DNA from 3 places in the Streptomyces sp. NPDC037013 genome. Region 3 is predicted to be linked to each of the others. Evidence: riboswitches for the same ligand, from Rfam matches in the RefSeq annotation. Region 3 holds a riboswitch; each other region holds the start of a gene.
The links. Region 3 has a riboswitch for cobalamin ahead of cobN (cobaltochelatase subunit CobN). Riboswitches for the same ligand answer to the same signal wherever they lie in the genome.
Positions count from the first base shown of each region.

Region 1 (5,632 bases), on a different contig from region 3:
GTTCCGGCCACCACGCCGTAGCGGCGGCCCTCGGGCAGTCTGCGGGTGAAGACCTCGAAGACCGAACGCCGGTCGCCGGTGCCCGCCTTCAGTGCGGCCTGCAACATCGTCAGCTCGTACTGGTCCGTGAAAAGCGCTGTCGACGGAACATCCACCGGCAGGCCAAGGTCCGCTGTGTTCATACGAAGGATGCTACCCCCAATCTCGTCACTCTGACGATTTCGTGGCGCGCGCGGGAGACCATTTGTGCGAGGGCCCTTCAGGGGTGGCAGCATGGGGCACGTGAGTACGGCTCCCGCAGAAATCACCCGCCCGGATTCGGACGAAGAGGCGCTCGTCGTCCCCGAGCCGGACGTTCCCTGGATCACGCTCGTGCACAACGACCCGGTCAATCTGATGAGTTACGTGACGTACGTGTTCCAGACGTACTTCGGGTACTCGAAGGAGAAGGCCACGAAGCTGATGATGGACGTCCACCAGAAGGGCCGCGCGGTCGTCTCCAGCGGTACCCGTGAGGAGATGGAGCGCGACGTGCAGGCCATGCACGGTTACGGCCTGTGGGCCACTCTTCAGCAGGACCGCAAGTAGCCGACCTCCAGCAGCGCACGGACCGGAAGCAGCGACGCATCTGATGCCAGGACAATTCGAACCGATTCCCGGGGGCGGCGCCGCCGTCGCGCTCGACGAGGTCGAGATCTCGATCATCCGTTCCCTCGCCGTGCAGCTCCTGGAGCTGATCGGGCCGGGTCCGGGCGGGGAGGTCTCCGACGACCCCCTCGCGGAGCTCTTCGCCGAGGGGCCGAGCGAGCCGCCCTCCGACCCGGTGATGCGGCGGCTGCTGCCCGACGCGTACGGCGGGCCGGGGAGTGAGGACGCCGCGCCGGGCGACGCCGAGGAGGCGCGGGCGTACTCGGCGGAGTTCCGCCGCTTCACGGAGAACGATCTGCGGGCCAAGAAGCGCGACGACGCGCTGGTGGTGATCCGTTCGCTGGACGCGATGACGGCGTCCGGCGACGGCGGAGCTGTCCTGAAACTGTCGGTCGAGGAGTCCCAGCGGTGGCTCGGCGCCCTCAACGACCTCCGGCTCGCGATCGGCACGCGCCTTGAGGTCAGCGACGAGGAGGACGCGGATCTGCTCTACCGCCTCCCGGACACCGACCCCCGCAAGCCGATGGTGATGGCCTATCTCTGGCTGGGCGGCTTGCAGGAAACGCTGGTGGGGACGTTGCTGGACTGAAACCGGGCCAAATTCGGTGCATACGGCAGCGAAATTTGTTGTAGTGGACAGGTTCTGTTCACGAGGCGGGCCGTTCGCTCAGCGGATCCTCAAATCCGGATAACGATCGCGTCAAGCCGTTGTCCGCTTTTGCGGTGTCAAGGGCGCTTTGTCCGCTTCTCCCTGTGTTCTGTGCCACAGGTGGCTCATTCCCTCACTGTTGCCCCCGTGATAAATCTTCACGACCGCTCGGTGACGCCACCCATGTCGCCGAGGGCGCTCCAGCCGGCAGACCGCCGGTAGCACTCCATCCATATCCGGGGGGATCAGGACCTGGTCCGCAGCCACAACGCAGATGTGCGGGCGCGGATCAGCATGGAGAAAGGCGTCACCATGACCTCAGTGCAGGTCGAAGAGCACCACGGCGAGCACGGCGGCAATGGTGTCGCGCAGGGCGGCTCGTCCGGCGAGGGCGAGGGCTATCAGCGCGGGCTCGGAGCCCGGCAGATCCAGATGATCGCGATCGGCGGCGCCATCGGCACCGGCCTGTTCCTCGGCGCGGGCAAGGCCATCCACAAGGCCGGCCCCAGCCTCATCCTGGCGTACGCCATCGCGGGCCTCGTCATCTTCTTCATCATGCGGGCGCTCGGCGAGCTCCTCATGTACCGGCCCGTGTCCGGCTCCTTCTCGGAGTACGCACGCGAGTTCATGGGCCCGTTCTTCGGTTTCGTGACCGGCTGGACCTACTGGCTCTTCTGGGTCGTCACCGGCATCACCGAAGTCACCGCGGCCGCCCAGTACATGCAGTACTGGACACACGACTCGTTCCCGCAATGGGCGTACGCCCTGGTCTTCACGGTCATCCTGTACGGCGCGAACCTCATCTCCGTGAAGCTCTTCGGTGAGCTGGAGTTCTGGTTCTCGATGGTCAAGGTCACCGCCATCATCGGCATGATCCTGATCTGCGTCGGCATCCTCACCATCGGCTTCTCCGACGCCGGCGACACCGCGTCCGTCACCCACCTGTGGAACGACGGCGGCTTCTTCCCCAACGGCATCGGCTCCACGCTGATGACCCTGCAGATCGTGATGTTCGCCTTCCTCGCCGTCGAGCTCGTCGGCGTCACCGCGGGCGAGTCCAAGGACCCGAAGACCGTCCTGCCCAAGGCGATCAACACCGTGCCGTGGCGCATCGCCGTCTTCTACGTCGGCGCGCTGATCATGATCCTCTCGGTCGTGCCGTGGACCTCCTTCAAGCCGGGCGTCTCGCCGTTCGTGAAGGCCTTCGAGGAGATGGGTCTCGGCGTCGGCGCCGCCATCGTGAACTTCGTGGTCCTCACCGCCGCGCTCTCCTCCTGCAACTCCGGCATGTACTCCACCGGCCGCATGCTGCGCGACCTGGCGCTCAACGGCCAGGGCCCGAAGTTCTTCACCAAGCTCACGAAGAACGGCCTGCCGCTGACCGGCACCACGGTCTCCGCCGCGTTCATGCTGGTCGGCGTCTGGATCAACTACCAGTGGCCGGGCGAGGCGTTCAACTACGTCGTCTCCTTCGCCACCATCTCCGGCATGTGGGCCTGGATCATGATCCTGGCCTGCCAGATCCGCTACCGCCGCAAGGCCGACCGCGGCGAGCTGCCGCAGTCCACCTTCCGCGCCCCGGGCGCCCCGTACACCAGCTGGTTCGCGCTGCTCTTCATCGGCATGGTCATCGTGATGATGGGCGTCGACAAGGACGCGCGGATCTCGCTCTACGCCGCCCCGGTCTGGGCCCTGATCCTCACGGTCTCCTACCTGGTGCTCAAGAGCCGCAACCCCGATGCCGCGGCGTTCACCAAGCGCAAGACCGCCGTCGACGGCTCCGTCACCGCCGGCAGCGCGCCGGTCGAGAAGGACTGACACCGGCGCCCCGACACCGGCTCTTCCGGGCCGTGTCCAGCATTCGGGCCCGCCCGTACCACACTTCGGTACGGTGCGGGCCCTCTGCTTATCCTGACTCCCATGCTGACCATCACCCAGGCCCTCCACGACCAGATCGTCGCGCACGCGCGCCAGGACCACCCCGACGAGGCGTGCGGCGTGGTCGCGGGACCGGCGGGCACCGGCCGCCCCGAGCGGTTCATCCCCATGCTGAACGCCGCGCGCTCGCCCACGTTCTACGAGTTCGACTCGGGTGACCTGCTCAAGCTCTACCGCGAGATGGACGACCGCGACGAGGAGCCGGTGATCGTCTACCACTCGCACACGGCGACCGAGGCCTACCCCTCGCGCACCGACATCACGTACGCCAACGAGCCCGGCGCGCACTACGTCCTGGTCTCCACGGCCGACACCGACGACGCAGGACCCTTCCAGTTCCGCTCGTACCGCATCGTCGACGGCGAGGTCACCGAGGAAGAGGTAAAGGTCGTACAGGCATACTGATCTTTACTCACGAGGGCGGCAGGACCCAGGAAGCCGGCGCGAATCCGGCACGGTCCCGCCACTGTGACCCCACCCCGTACCGGGGCCGGGGGTAGTCAGGAACTGACCTGCCGCCTTCCTCCACCCGACGCAGGGGACGCGGAAATCCCCTGGAGGAGGCAGCACCCCCATGTCCCGCCCCACGCGCGCCCTGCTGGCCGCGGCCCTGCTCGTCCCGCTCGCCGCGTGCTCCTCGTCCGGCCCGGCCGACGACGCGAAGCCCGCCGCCAAGGCCGCCGGATTCCCGTACACCGTCACCAACTGCGGTGTGCGCACGACGTACGAAGAGCCCCCCAAGCGCGCCGTCACCATGAACCAGCACGCCACCGAAGTGATGCTGGCACTCGGCCTCCGGAACCGGATCGTCGGCACCGCCTACCTCGACGACAAGGTCCTGCCCGCCTACGAGAAGGCGTACAAGTCGATCCCGGTGCTCGCCAAGGAGTACCCCTCCTACGAGAAGCTGCTCTCCGCCGACCCCGACTACGTGTACGGCGGCTACGCGAGCGCCTTCCAGGCCGGCGACGGCCGCAGCCGCGCCGCCCTCGCCGAGTCCGGCATCGACAGCCGCCTCAACGTCGAGAGCTGCGCCAAGCACCCCGTCTCCATGGACGACGTCTACCGCGAGGTCCGCGAGGTCGGCGCCACGTTCGGCGTGCGGGACCGCGCCGACCGGTGGATCAAGGACGCCCGGCGCGAACTGGCCGCCACCGAGGCCGAGTCCAGGGGCAGAAAGGCCCGTTCCGTCTTCGTCTACGACAGCGGCGACAAGACCGCGTTCACGGCGGGCGGCCGCGGCATCGGCAACGACATCATCAAGCGGGCGGGCGGCCGCAACGTCTTCGCCGACGTGGACAAGTCCTTCAGCGACGCGTCCTGGGAGAAGGTCGTCGAGCGCGGGCCCGAGACCATCCTCATCCTCGACTACGGCGCCACCACGGTCGCCCAGAAGAAGAAGCGCCTCCTCGACGACCCGGCCCTCCAGGACGTCCCCGCGATCAAGAACAAGAGCTTCGCGGTGCTGCCCCTGTCGGACGTGGTCACCGGCGTACGAGCACCGGAGGCGGTGAGGAAGCTGGCGGCACAGCTGTGAGGCCCATCCAGCCCGCAGGGCGACTCATCCAGCCCGTCGGGCGGATCATTCAGCCCGTGGGGCGGATCATTCAGCCCGTCCGGCGTTTGAGGACGAGCCCGAAGGGCGATCGACGGGACACACTTGGGCGGCGCACGGCCGTCCTGGCCGTCCTCACGCTCGCCCTCGCGGCAGCGACACTCGCCGGGCTCGCCCTCGGCTCCGTCCGCATCCCGCCCGGCCAGGTCCTGGAGATCCTCACGGGGCGGGCCGAACCCTCCCCGTTCCGCACCATCGTCCTGGACGTGCGGCTCCCCAGGGTCCTGCTCGGCGCCACCGTCGGCGCCGGACTCGCCGTCATCGGCACCGTCCTGCAGGCCCTCGTCCGCAACCCCCTCGCCGACCCGTTCCTGCTCGGCGTCTCCTCGGGCGCCTCCGTCGGCGCGGTCGGCGCGATCGTCCTCGGCGGATTCCTCGGCATCGGCACCACCCTGTCGACCACCGTCACCATCCCGGCCGCCTCCTTCGCGGGCGCCCTGATCTCCCTGGTCCTCGTCTACGCCCTGGCCAGAAGCGGGGGCGGCGGCTTCGCCACCGGCCGTCTGATCCTCGCGGGCGTCGCCGTCTCGTACGTCCTCTCCGCGCTGACCAGCCTCATCCTGGTCACCGCCGACACAGCGGACCAGCTCAAGGAGGTTTTGTACTGGACGCTCGGCGGACTCGGCGGCGCCCGCTGGGACATGCTCGCCCTGCCCTGCGCCACGCTGGTCCTCGGCACGGCCCTCCTCATGGTGCTGGCCCGCCCCCTCGACCTGCTCCTCGCCGGCGAGGAGGGCGCCACCGTCCTCGGCCTGGACGCCGCCCGCTTCCGCGCCGGCGTC
Region 1 covers NZ_JBVJRV010000003.1:897,735-903,366, reverse strand. The annotation lists gene ACZ7DY_RS13900 (nicotinate phosphoribosyltransferase) at 1-182, opposite strand, end outside; gene clpS (ATP-dependent Clp protease adapter ClpS) at 274-588, shown strand; gene ACZ7DY_RS13890 (DUF2017 domain-containing protein) at 632-1,237, shown strand; gene ACZ7DY_RS13885 (amino acid permease) at 1,610-3,115, shown strand; gene ACZ7DY_RS13880 (M67 family metallopeptidase) at 3,218-3,640, shown strand; cobalamin riboswitch at 3,644-3,765, shown strand; gene ACZ7DY_RS13875 (ABC transporter substrate-binding protein) at 3,810-4,772, shown strand; gene ACZ7DY_RS13870 (FecCD family ABC transporter permease) at 4,859-5,632, shown strand, end outside.
Region 1: linked by a shared signal. The riboswitch ahead of ACZ7DY_RS13875 (ABC transporter substrate-binding protein) and the one ahead of cobN (cobaltochelatase subunit CobN) in region 3 are both predicted to bind cobalamin.

Region 2 (5,632 bases), on a different contig from region 3:
CCGGACGGGGCCGCCGAGTATGCCGGTCATGTAGTGCACCGCGGGGAGCTCGCGGACCAGCAGGGAGACGGCGGTGGCGTGCACGGCGTGGGTGTGGACCACGGCGGTCGCGCCGGTCTCGCGGTAGATCGCGAGGTGCATCGGGAGTTCGCTGGTGGGTGAGAGCTCGCCGATGGTCCGGCGGCCTTCGAGGTCGACGCCGACCACGTCCTCGGGGCGCAGCCGGTCGTACGGGACGCCGCTCGGGGTGACCAGGACGGTGTCGCCGACCCGGACCGAGACGTTGCCCGAGGTGCCGACGACCAGGCCGTCCGCGACGGTCCTGCGCGCCGTATCGACCAGTTCGTCCCAGGCGCGCGCGATCGCGTCCCGCGCCGTGCCGCCGTCCGTGTGCTGCCGCTGCTGAGTCATGCGGGGATCCTGCCGGGTGATCAGTATCTCTTCAACGGGCCGGCGGGGCGGTTCCGAGGGGCGGGCGCGGGCGGGGGCCGCCGGATGGCGGAACCCGACACTCCGCCCAGTTTGCGGGCCTCCGGGCCCCGCTCCTTACGATCGTCTTCGGCTGCCCGGGCCATACGGAGTGATCGCGCTCCACTTCGGGTCACCGCACCGCCCGGCCCAGTTCACTTTCCGTTCACCCGGATTGCCTACGTTCCACATGCCACTGACGTCCAACAGAAGCCTGGGTAAATGGAACACATCACGCTTCTCCTCGGGATCGTGATCGTCACCGCTCTCGTGTTCGATTTCACGAACGGTTTCCACGACACTGCCAACGCGATGGCGACGACCATCTCGACCGGCGCTCTCAAGCCCAAGACGGCGGTGGCCATGTCCGCCGTGCTCAACCTCGTCGGAGCCTTCCTCTCCGTCGAAGTCGCCAAGACGATCTCCGGCGGCATTGTCAACGAGGACGGCCTCAAGACCGAGGTCATCTTCGCCGCGCTCGTCGGCGCGATCCTCTGGAACCTCCTCACCTGGCTGGTGGGCCTCCCCTCCAGCTCCTCCCACGCCCTCTTCGGCGGGCTCATCGGCGCCGCGGTCATGTCACAGGGCTGGTCGTCGATCAACGGCGGCACCGTCGTCACCAAGGTGCTGCTCCCGGCCGTCGCCGCCCCGCTCGTCGCGGGTGTCGCCGCCACGCTGGCGACGCGCCTGACGTACCGCATCGGCCGCAAGACCGACCAGAAGGCCACCGCGAAGGGGTACCGGGCGGGCCAGATCGCCTCCGCGGGACTCGTCTCGCTGGCCCACGGCACGAACGACGCGCAGAAGACCATGGGCATCATCACGCTCGCCCTGATCACGGGCGGCGTCCTGAACCCCGGCGCCAACCCCCCGATGTGGGTCATCGTCTCCGCCGGTGTCGCCATCGCGCTCGGCACCTACCTCGGCGGCTGGCGCATCATCCGCACCATGGGCAAGGGCCTGACCGACCTCGCGCCGCAGCAGGGCTTCGCCGCCCAGACCAGCGCCGCGACGGCGATCCTCGCCTCCTCGCACATCGGCTTCTCGCTCTCCACCACCCAGGTCTGCTCGGGCGCCGTGATGGGCGCGGGCCTCGGCCGCAAGGGCGGCGTGGTCCGCTGGTCGACCGCGACCCGGATGTTCGTCGCGTGGGGCCTGACCCTGCCGGCGGCCGGTCTGGTCGGCGCGGGCGCCGAGTTCCTCACCAAGCAGGGCCCCTGGGGCATCACGGCCACCGCGGCGCTCCTCATCGCCGGCTCGGGCGTGATCTGGTTCCTCTCCCGCCGCAACGCCGTCGACCACACCAACGTCACGGACGACGAGACCCGCCACGACGGCATCCCGGCCGCCGAGCCCGCGGGCGTCGTGACCACCGCGATCGCCGCCGTCACCCCGCCTCCCGCGGGCGCGCCGGCCGCCTCCTCTCTCCGGGAGGAGCCCGTCAAGGCCACCCTGTCGGCCCCGACCACCACCACGACCGGCGCCATGGCGGACCCCGCCCGGCCCGCGACCGTGTAAGGACAGACCAGCATGAGCATCGACTGGGCAGCCCTCGGCTCCGTCTTCGGAGTCAGCCTCGCGGTGACCGTGGCCCTGGTGGGCCTGTTCACCCTCGGCATCGTCGGCCTCTCCAAGCAGGAGTCGGCGGCCGCCTCCACCGGTGGCTCCGCGGCCCTGGCCCGCACCGGCGCCTACGCCTGCTTCGCGCTGTGCGCCGCGGCGGTGGCGTACGGCATCTATCTGATCGTCGCCTGACGGCACGGCCGTCATCCGACGGCGGCGTTCCCGGGTGGGGCGCGGAGCGGTCACACGCTCCGCGCCCCACTCGTGCGTGTGGGCCCCAACACACTCTCCCGCCGCAGGTCAACGGCGAGTTGACGGGCCTTCGCGAGGCGTGGTGGACTGCCGGGGCCAACCACGGCGGCAGAAGAGGAAGCCGGTGCGAATCCGGCGCGGTCCCGCCACTGTCACCGGGGAGCCACTCCCCGCGAGCCAGGAACTCTCGCCGCCGATCACGTCGAACCAGGGCGCGGACACCCTGAGTGAGGACATATCGCCATGCCCGGCCGCCCGGTGCCGCCCTCCCCCCTGAGTACGAGTCCTCTCCTCAGCGCAGCGGCGGGCTGAGCCCATGAGTGCCGATCGCGACTTCGCGTACGGCGCCGCCGCCGGCCTCCTCGGTGACCTGCTGCTCGGCGATCCCCGCCGGGGCCATCCGGTCGCCGCGTTCGGCCGTGCCGCGGGCGCCGTCGAGCGGCTGCTGTGGCGCGACCACCGCGGGTGGGGTGCGCTGCACGCCGTGGTCTGCGCCGGTGGCGCGGCCGGCGCCGCCGCCCTAGCCGCCACCGCCGTACGCCGCTCACGCACCGGATCCGTCGCGCTGACCGCCGCCGCCACCTGGGCCGTCGTCGGCGGCACCTCGCTCACCCGGGAGGCCCGGGCCATCGGCGGGGCGCTCGCGGCCGGGGACATCGAGGTGGCGCGGGAGCGGCTGCCGCACCTGTGCGGGCGGGACCCGCAGGCGCTGGACGCCGACGGGATCGCGCGGGCGGTCGTGGAGTCCGTCGCCGAGAACACCTCCGACGCCGTGGTCGGGGCGCTCGTCTGGGGTGCGCTGGGCGGGGTCCCCGGGCTCGTCGCCTTCCGTGCCGTCAACACGCTGGACGCGATGGTGGGGCACAAGTCGCCCAGGTATCTGCGGTACGGGTGGGCCTCCGCCCGGCTCGACGACGTCTTCGGGTGGCCCGGCGCACGGCTGACCGCGGGACTCGCCGCGCTCGCCGGGGATTCGCCGCGCGGCGCCCTGCGGGCCTGGCGCGCGGACGCCGGCCACCACCCGAGCCCGAACGCGGGCCCCGTCGAGGCCGCCTTCGCCGGCGCGTTGGGCGTACGGCTCGGGGGGACGCTCTCGTATGCGGGCCGGGTCGAGCACCGTCCCGTGCTGAACACCCGGGGGCGCCAGGTCCGGGTGGCGGACATCGAACGGGCCGCCACGCTGTCCCGTCGCGTCGGCGTGCTCGCCCTCGGTGCCGTGGTGACCACCCGCTGGGCGCTGCGGTCGGCAAGGCCACCGCGGTCGGCAACGTCAGGGAGAAACTCATGAGCGGTGGACTGCTCGTCGCGGGAACCACCTCGGACGCGGGCAAGAGCGTCGTCACCGCCGGCATCTGCCGGTGGCTGAGCCGCAAGGGGGTGTCCGTCGCGCCGTTCAAGGCGCAGAACATGTCCCTCAACTCCTTCGTCACCCGCGAGGGCGCGGAGATCGGGCGGGCCCAGGCCATGCAGGCGCAGGCCGCCCGCGTCGAGCCGAGCGCCCTGATGAACCCGGTGCTGCTCAAGCCCGGCGGCGACCGCTCGAGCCAGGTCGTCCTGATGGGCAAGCCGGTGGGCGAGATGAGCGCCCGCGGCTACCACGGGGGCCGCCAGGCGCAGTTGCTCGACACCGTCGTGGGATGCCTGGAGGAACTCCGGGGCACGTATGACGCCGTGATCTGTGAGGGGGCGGGCAGTCCCGCCGAGATCAACCTGCGGCGCACCGACATCGTGAACATGGGCATCGCGCGCGCCGCCCGCTTCCCCGTCCTGGTGGTCGGGGACATCGACCGGGGCGGGGTGTTCGCGTCGTTCTTCGGCACGACGGCGCTGCTGAGCGCGGCCGACCAGGAGCTGGTCGCCGGCTATCTGGTGAACAAGTTCCGGGGTGACGTCTCGCTCCTCGAACCCGGCCTCGACATGCTGCTCGGCCTCACCGGACGGCGCACGTACGGCGTACTGCCGTTCCAGCACGGGCTCGGCATCGACGAAGAGGACGGCCTGCGGGTCTCCCTGCGGGGCGCCGTGCGGGAGTCCGTGGTGGCCCCGCCGGTCGGCGAGGACGTGCTGCGGGTCGCCGTGTGCGCGGTGCCGCTGATGTCCAACTTCACGGACGTGGACGCGCTGGCCGCCGAGCCGGGCGTCGTCGTGCGGTTCGTGGACCGGGCCGAGGAACTCGTCGACGCCGACCTCGTGGTCGTACCGGGTACGCGGGGAACGGTGAAGGCACTGCGGTGGCTGCGCGAGCGCGGCCTCGCGGACGCCCTCGCGCGCCGCGCCGCCGAGGGCCGGCCGGTGCTCGGGATCTGCGGCGGCTTCCAGGTTCTCGGCGAGCACATCGAGGACGACGTCGAGTCGCGCGCCGGGTCCGTGGACGGGCTCGGGCTGCTGCCGGTGCGGGTGCGGTTCGCCCGCGAGAAGACCCTCGCCCGGCCGGTCGGCGAGGCTCTCGGCGCGTACGTCGAGGGGTACGAGATCCACCACGGCGTCGCCGACGTCCGGGGCGGGGAGCCCTTCCTGGACGGTTGCCGGGTCGGCGAGGTGTGGGGCACGCACTGGCACGGGTCGCTGGAGAGCGACGCGTTCCGCCGCCGGTTCCTCACCGAGGTCGCCCGCGCGGCCGGGCGCCGCTTCGTGCCCGCGCCCGACACCAGCTTCGCGGCGCTGCGCGAGGAACAGCTCGACCTGCTCGGCGACCTGATCGAAGAACACGCGGACACCGACGGCCTGTTGAGCCTGATCGAGAACGGCGCGCCGGGGGGCCTGCCGTTCATCGCGCCGGGAGCGCCGTCGTGAGCGCCGCCACGCACCACCGCATCAAGGAGGCTCTGTGAGTACCCCGTACCCGTTCACCGCCCTCGTCGGCCAGGACGACCTGCGGCTCGCGCTCTTGCTGAACGCCGTCTCGCCCGCCGTGGGCGGTGTGCTCGTGCGGGGAGAGAAGGGCACGGCCAAGTCGACCGCCGTGCGCGCCCTCTCGACGCTGCTGCCGGAGGTGCCGGTCGTCGCGGGCTGCCGCTTCTCGTGCGACCCGGCGGCCGCCGACCCGAACTGCCCGGACGGCCCGCACGAGGCGGGTGGGGCCACCGCGCGGCCCGCTCGGATGGTCGAGCTGCCGGTCGGCGCATCCGAGGACCGCCTCGTGGGTGCGCTGGACATCGAGCGGGCCCTCGCGGAGGGCGTCAAGGCCTTCGAGCCCGGCCTGCTCGCCGACGCGCACCGCGGCATCCTCTACGTCGACGAGGTCAACCTTCTCCACGACCACCTGGTCGACCTCCTCCTGGACGCCGCCGCCATGGGCGCCTCGTACGTGGAGCGCGAAGGCGTGTCCGTGCGGCACGCCGCGCGCTTC
Region 2 covers NZ_JBVJRV010000009.1:71,670-77,301, forward strand. The annotation lists gene ACZ7DY_RS30885 (class II aldolase/adducin family protein) at 1-411, opposite strand, end outside; gene ACZ7DY_RS30890 (inorganic phosphate transporter) at 691-1,986, shown strand; gene ACZ7DY_RS30895 (hypothetical protein) at 1,999-2,223, shown strand; cobalamin riboswitch at 2,349-2,490, shown strand; gene ACZ7DY_RS30900 (cobalamin biosynthesis protein) at 2,600-3,571, shown strand; gene ACZ7DY_RS30905 (cobyric acid synthase) at 3,568-5,076, shown strand; gene ACZ7DY_RS30910 (putative cobaltochelatase) at 5,111-5,632, shown strand, end outside.
Region 2: linked by a shared signal. The riboswitch ahead of ACZ7DY_RS30900 (cobalamin biosynthesis protein) and the one ahead of cobN (cobaltochelatase subunit CobN) in region 3 are both predicted to bind cobalamin.

Region 3 (5,632 bases):
CGCCGCCGCGATCACCTCGACGGCGCGCAGGGTCATCAGGGACGGGTCGCCGGGGCCGAGGCCGACCCCGTACAGCTTCCCGCAGGTGGTCTCGGTGTTCACTCGGCCTCGCTCGCAATCGCGTTGATCGCCGCCGCGGCCATCGCGCTGCCGCCGCGACGTCCCCGTACGACCAGGTACTCCAGACCCAAGGGGTGGGCGGCGAGCGCGTCCTTGGACTCGGCGGCGCCGACGAAGCCGACCGGGATGCCGAGGACGGCGGCCGGGCGCGGCGCGCCCTCCTCGATCATCTCCAGGAGGCGGAAGAGCGCGGTGGGCGCGTTGCCGATGGCGACGACGGCGCCTTCGAGGCGGTCGCGCCAGAGTTCGAGGGCGGCGGCGCTGCGGGTGGTGCCGAGCCGCGCGGCGAGGTCCGGTACGGACGGGTCGGCGAGGGTGCAGATCACGTCGTTGTCGGCGGGCAGCCGCTTGCGGGTGACGCCGCTCGCGACCATGTTCGCGTCGCACAGGATCGGGGCGCCGTCGCGCAGTGCCTTGCGGGCGTCGGCGATCACGCGCGGGCTGTGGGCGAGATCCTTCACGAGATCGACCATCCCGCAGGCGTGGATCATCCGGACCGCGACCTGGCTGACGTCTGCGGGCAGGCCGTCGAGGTCCGCCTCCGCGCGGATGGTGGCAAAGGACTCGCGGTAGATCGCCGCGCCGTCCTTCTCGTAGTCGAACACTGTGCTCTCGCTCATCTCGTGGCCGTTCGGGTGGTTGCAGGAGTCGTACGTGCCGCGGTGACCGTCTCGGTCAGGGTCTCGCCCGGCACGGGCGTGACCGCCCCGCCGGTGGTGCGCACCGTCACCTCGTACCGTCCGTCGCCGGTGGCGAGGACGTCGACCCAGTCGCCGCGCGGGTGGCCGCAGCGCCGCTCGCAGCCGGACCAGTGGACGGGCAGCCCGCCGCGGCCGGGCACGGCGTCGGCGCGGACGTCGGCGAGGGCCTTGGCGCAGCCGGGGCGGCCGGTGCAGGCCCCGACGCCGAGCCAGGGGGAGGCGGGGTCGGTGAGGTGGCCTGCCGCGGCCAGGGCGGCGAGCCGGTCCCGGGCGGCGGCCTCGTCGGCGAAGCCGGGCACCACGAAGCCGCGCCAGGGGGTGATCCGCAGTTCGCCTGCGGGCAGCGGGAGCAGGGCGCGCCACTGGGCGGCGGTGACGCGGCCGAGGGGGGCGCCGACCGCGACGGCACCGCCGATGACGCCGGGGGCGTGCGGGGCGGTGCGGGCCACGGCCCACGGTTCGGTCGGCTCGGCCGGTTCGGTGGGGAGGCCGGCCCGTGCCAGCGCCCCGGCGAGCTCGACGTCCCGGCCCTGGGGCAGTTCCGTCACCCGCCAGGCGCCGTTGCCCGCCGCGTCCGCCGCGGCGAGGAAGGCGCCGGCGGCGGCGAGCGCGGCGCGCGGGGCGTCGGCGGCGGCGATCCGGAGGGCGCTGTCCGCCACGCGCACGACGGCGGTGCCGCCCGATTCTGCGATCAAGGTCACATCGCCGCCGAGCCCGGTCACGTCCCCGCGCCCGTCGTCCAGGACGAACAGGAAGCGTCCCGAGAGTGCCGTCGTCCACTCCTCGGCGTACAGCAGCCGGTCCAGCTCGCGGGCCCACAACTGCACGTCGGCGTGGCCGAGTCCGTCGGTGCCCGCCAGCGGGGAGGCGACCACGTTCCGTACGCGTTCGTGGCGCTCGGAGGGGAGCAGGCCGGCGTCCGCGAGCAGCCGGGAGAGTTCGCCGCCGCATGTCTCGCCGAGGCCGCGCAGCTCGATGTTGCCGCGCGAGGTGATGCTGAGGTTCCCGTCCGCGAGACGCTCCGCCGCGGTGCCCAGCGCTTCGGCCTGACGGGACGCCAAGAGGCCGCCGGGCAGGCGGAGTCGGGCGAGCCGGCCGTCGTCGGCGAGGTGCAGGCGAAGGGCTCCGGGGCAGGCGTCGCCCCGGTCGCGTATGAGGGATTCGCCCTGGTTCGGGGAGGGTGCTCGGGTGGGCGGCATGGCGGCGAGCATACCCACGCGGATCCGGCCGGTCGCCTCCCGAGACGGGCCGTCCCGGCAGGTGGCCGCGCCGCTCGCGGCGGGCAGGACTTAGTATGCAGGCGGCGGGCCGCCGGCGGTCTCGGGGCAGTGGGGTGCGGGTCCGCGTCGTTCGGTACGTGCTCTCGGCGTGCTGGGCGGAGACCCTCGTACCGGACGTACTTGGGTCTTCGCCCGGCGCGGCGAGAGGGCGTGCCGGGCGGCGTGGGCGCGTGCCACACTTCCCCGAGACCGCTGGGGTCCGTCGACGCCAGCGACGGCGTGGGTCCACCAGGACCCGAGGGAGGAAGCCCGGTGCGAATCCGGCGCGGTCCCGCCACTGTGAGCCCCATCCGTGGGGCGAGTCAGGAACTCCTGCCGTCCATACGACCACCCGGGGCGCGGACACCCCGAGGAAGGCCTGCGCCCGCATGCTTCTGCTGTTGTCGACCTCCGACACCGACCTGCTCAGCGCCCGCGCGGCGGGAGGCCCCGTCGAGTACCGGTTCGCCAACCCCTCCCGCCTGGACCTGGACGCGCTGCCCGCGCTCCTCGAGGGCGTCGATCTCGTCGTCGTACGCCTCCTCGGCGGCGTCCGCGCCTGGCAGGACGGCCTCGACCAGCTCATCGCCAGCGGCCTGCCGGTCGTGGTGCTCACCGGTGAACAGGCACCCGACGCCCAGCTGATGGCCTCGTCGACGGTGCCGGTCGGCATCGCCGCGGAGGCGCACGCCTACCTCGCGCACGGCGGCCCCGCCAACCTGGAGCAGCTCGCCCGCTTCCTCTCCGACACGGTGCTGCTCACCGGCCACGGCTTCGAGCCGCCCGCGCCCGCGCCGTCCTGGGGCCCGCTGGAGCGCACCGCGCGCGACATCGAGGGCCCGACGGTCGCGGTGCTCTACTACCGCGCCCACCACATGAGCGGCAACACCGCGTTCGTGGACGCCCTGTGCGGTGCGATCGAGGACGCGGGCGCCCGCCCGCTGCCGCTGTACGTGGCGTCGCTGCGCGCCCCCGAGCCCGAGCTGATCGACGCGCTGCGGGTCGCCGACACCATCGTGACGACGGTCCTCGCGGCCGGCGGCACCAAGCCGGCCGAGGCCTCCGCGGGCGGCGACGACGAGTCGTGGGACGCGGGCGCGCTGTCCGGCCTCGACGTGCCGATCCTCCAGGCGCTCTGCCTGACCGGTTCGCGCTCGGCGTGGGAGGAGAACGACGAGGGCGTCTCGCCGCTGGACGCCGCGAGCCAGATCGCGGTGCCGGAGTTCGACGGCCGCCTGATCACGGTCCCCTTCTCCTTCAAGGAGATCGACGAGGACGGGCTTCCCGCGTACGTGGCCGACGCCGAGCGCGCGGCCCGCGTCGCCGGAATCGCCGTACGCCACGCCCGCCTCAAGCACATCCCGGCCGCCGACAAGCGTCTCGCCCTGGTGCTCTCCGCGTACCCGACCAAGCACTCCCGCATCGGCAACGCGGTCGGCCTCGACACCCCCGCCTCCGCCGTCGCACTGCTGCGCCGGCTGCGCGCCGAGGGGTACGACTTCGGTCCCGAGGCCGACATCCCCGGCCTGGTCTCCGGTGACGGCGACGAGCTGATCCGGGCCCTCATCGACGCGGGCGGCCACGATCAGGAGTGGCTCACCGAGGAGCAGCTCGCCGCCAACCCGGTGCGCATCCCGGCCGCCGACTACAAGCGGTGGTACGCGACGCTCCCGCAGGAGCTGCGCGAGTCGGTCGAGCAGCACTGGGGGCCGCCGCCCGGCGAGATGTTCCTGGACAAGTCCCGCGTGGGCAACGGCGGCGACCCGGAGGGCGACATCGTGCTCGCCGCCCTGCGCCGGGGGAACCTCCTCATCCTCATCCAGCCGCCGCGCGGCTTCGGCGAGAACCCCATCGCGATCTACCACGACCCCGATCTGCCGCCCTCGCACCACTACTTGGCGGCCTACCGCTGGATCGCGGCGCCCGACGCCGACGGCGGTTTCGGCGCCGACGCGATGATCCACCTCGGCAAGCACGGCAACCTGGAGTGGCTGCCCGGCAAGAACGCGGGCCTCTCCGCCGCCTGCGGCCCGGACGCCGCGCTCGGCGACCTGCCGCTGATCTACCCGTTCCTGGTCAACGACCCGGGCGAGGGCACGCAGGCCAAGCGCCGGGTGCACGCCACGCTCATCGACCACCTGGTGCCGCCGATGGCGCGGGCCGACTCCTACGGCGACATCGCGCGCCTGGAGCAGCTCCTCGACGAGTACGCCCAGATCAGCTCCATGGACCCGGCGAAGCTGCCCGCGATCCGCGCCCAGATCTGGACGCTCATCCAGGCCGCGAAGCTCGACCACGACCTGGGCCTGGAGGACCGTCCGGACGACGACGGCTTCGACGACTTCCTGCTCCACGTCGACGGCTGGCTCTGCGAGATCAAGGACATGCAGATCCGCGACGGTCTGCACGTGCTCGGCACCGCCCCGGCCGCCGGCGACCGCGTCAACCTCGTCCTCGCGATCCTGCGGGCCCGCCAGATCTGGGGCGGTACGACCGCGCTGCCCGGCCTGCGCGAGGCCCTCGGTCTCGACGAGTCGGCGGCGACGCGCGTCAGCGCCGACGAGGCCGAGGACAAGGCCCGCGCGCTGGTCCAGGCGATGGACGACGCGGGCTGGGACCTCGCCGCGATCCCGCGCGACCAGGGGGAACAGGTCGCCGCCGTCCTGGAGTTCGCGGCCCGCGAGGTCGTCCCGCGGCTGGCGGGCACCACCGCCGAGCTCGACCACGCGGTGCACGCCCTGAACGGCGGCTTCGTCCCCGCAGGCCCGTCGGGATCGCCGCTGCGCGGCCTGGTCAACGTCCTGCCGACCGGCCGCAACTTCTACTCGGTCGACCCGAAGGCCGTCCCCTCCCGCCTGGCGTGGGAGACGGGCCAGGCCCTCGCCGACTCCCTCATCGAGCGGTACAAGTCCGACAACGGCGAGTACCCCACGTCCGTGGGCCTCTCCCTGTGGGGCACCAGCGCGATGCGCACCGCGGGCGACGACGTCGCCGAGGCCATGGCGCTGCTCGGCGTCCGCCCCGTCTGGGACGACGCGTCGCGCCGCGTCACGGGCCTGGAGGCCATCCCGTACGAGGAGCTGGGCCGCCCCCGCATCGATGTGACGCTGCGCATCTCGGGCTTCTTCCGCGACGCGTTCCCGCACACGATCGGCCTGCTCGACGACGCGGTGCGGCTCGCCGCGTCGCTGGACGAGCCCGCCGAGCACAACTACGTGCGCGCCCACGCCCAGGCCGATCTGGCCGAGCACGGCGACGAGCGGCGGGCCACCACCCGCATCTTCGGCTCGCGCCCCGGCACGTACGGCGCCGGCCTGCTCCAGCTCATCGACTCCCGCGACTGGCGCACCGACGCGGACCTCGCCGAGGTCTACACGGTGTGGGGCGGTTACGCGTACGGCCGCGGGCTCGAAGGCCGCCCGGCCCGCGCCGAGATGGAGACCGCGTACAAGCGCATCGCGGTGGCCGCGAAGAACACGGACACCCGCGAGCACGACATCGCCGACTCCGACGACTACTTCCAGTACCACGGCGGCATGGTGGCGACCGTGC
Region 3 covers NZ_JBVJRV010000005.1:485,353-490,984, forward strand. The annotation lists gene cobJ (precorrin-3B C(17)-methyltransferase) at 1-36, opposite strand, end outside; gene ACZ7DY_RS21160 (precorrin-8X methylmutase) at 99-740, opposite strand; gene ACZ7DY_RS21165 (cobalamin biosynthesis protein CobG) at 737-2,020, opposite strand; cobalamin riboswitch at 2,303-2,432, shown strand; gene cobN (cobaltochelatase subunit CobN) at 2,470-5,632, shown strand, end outside.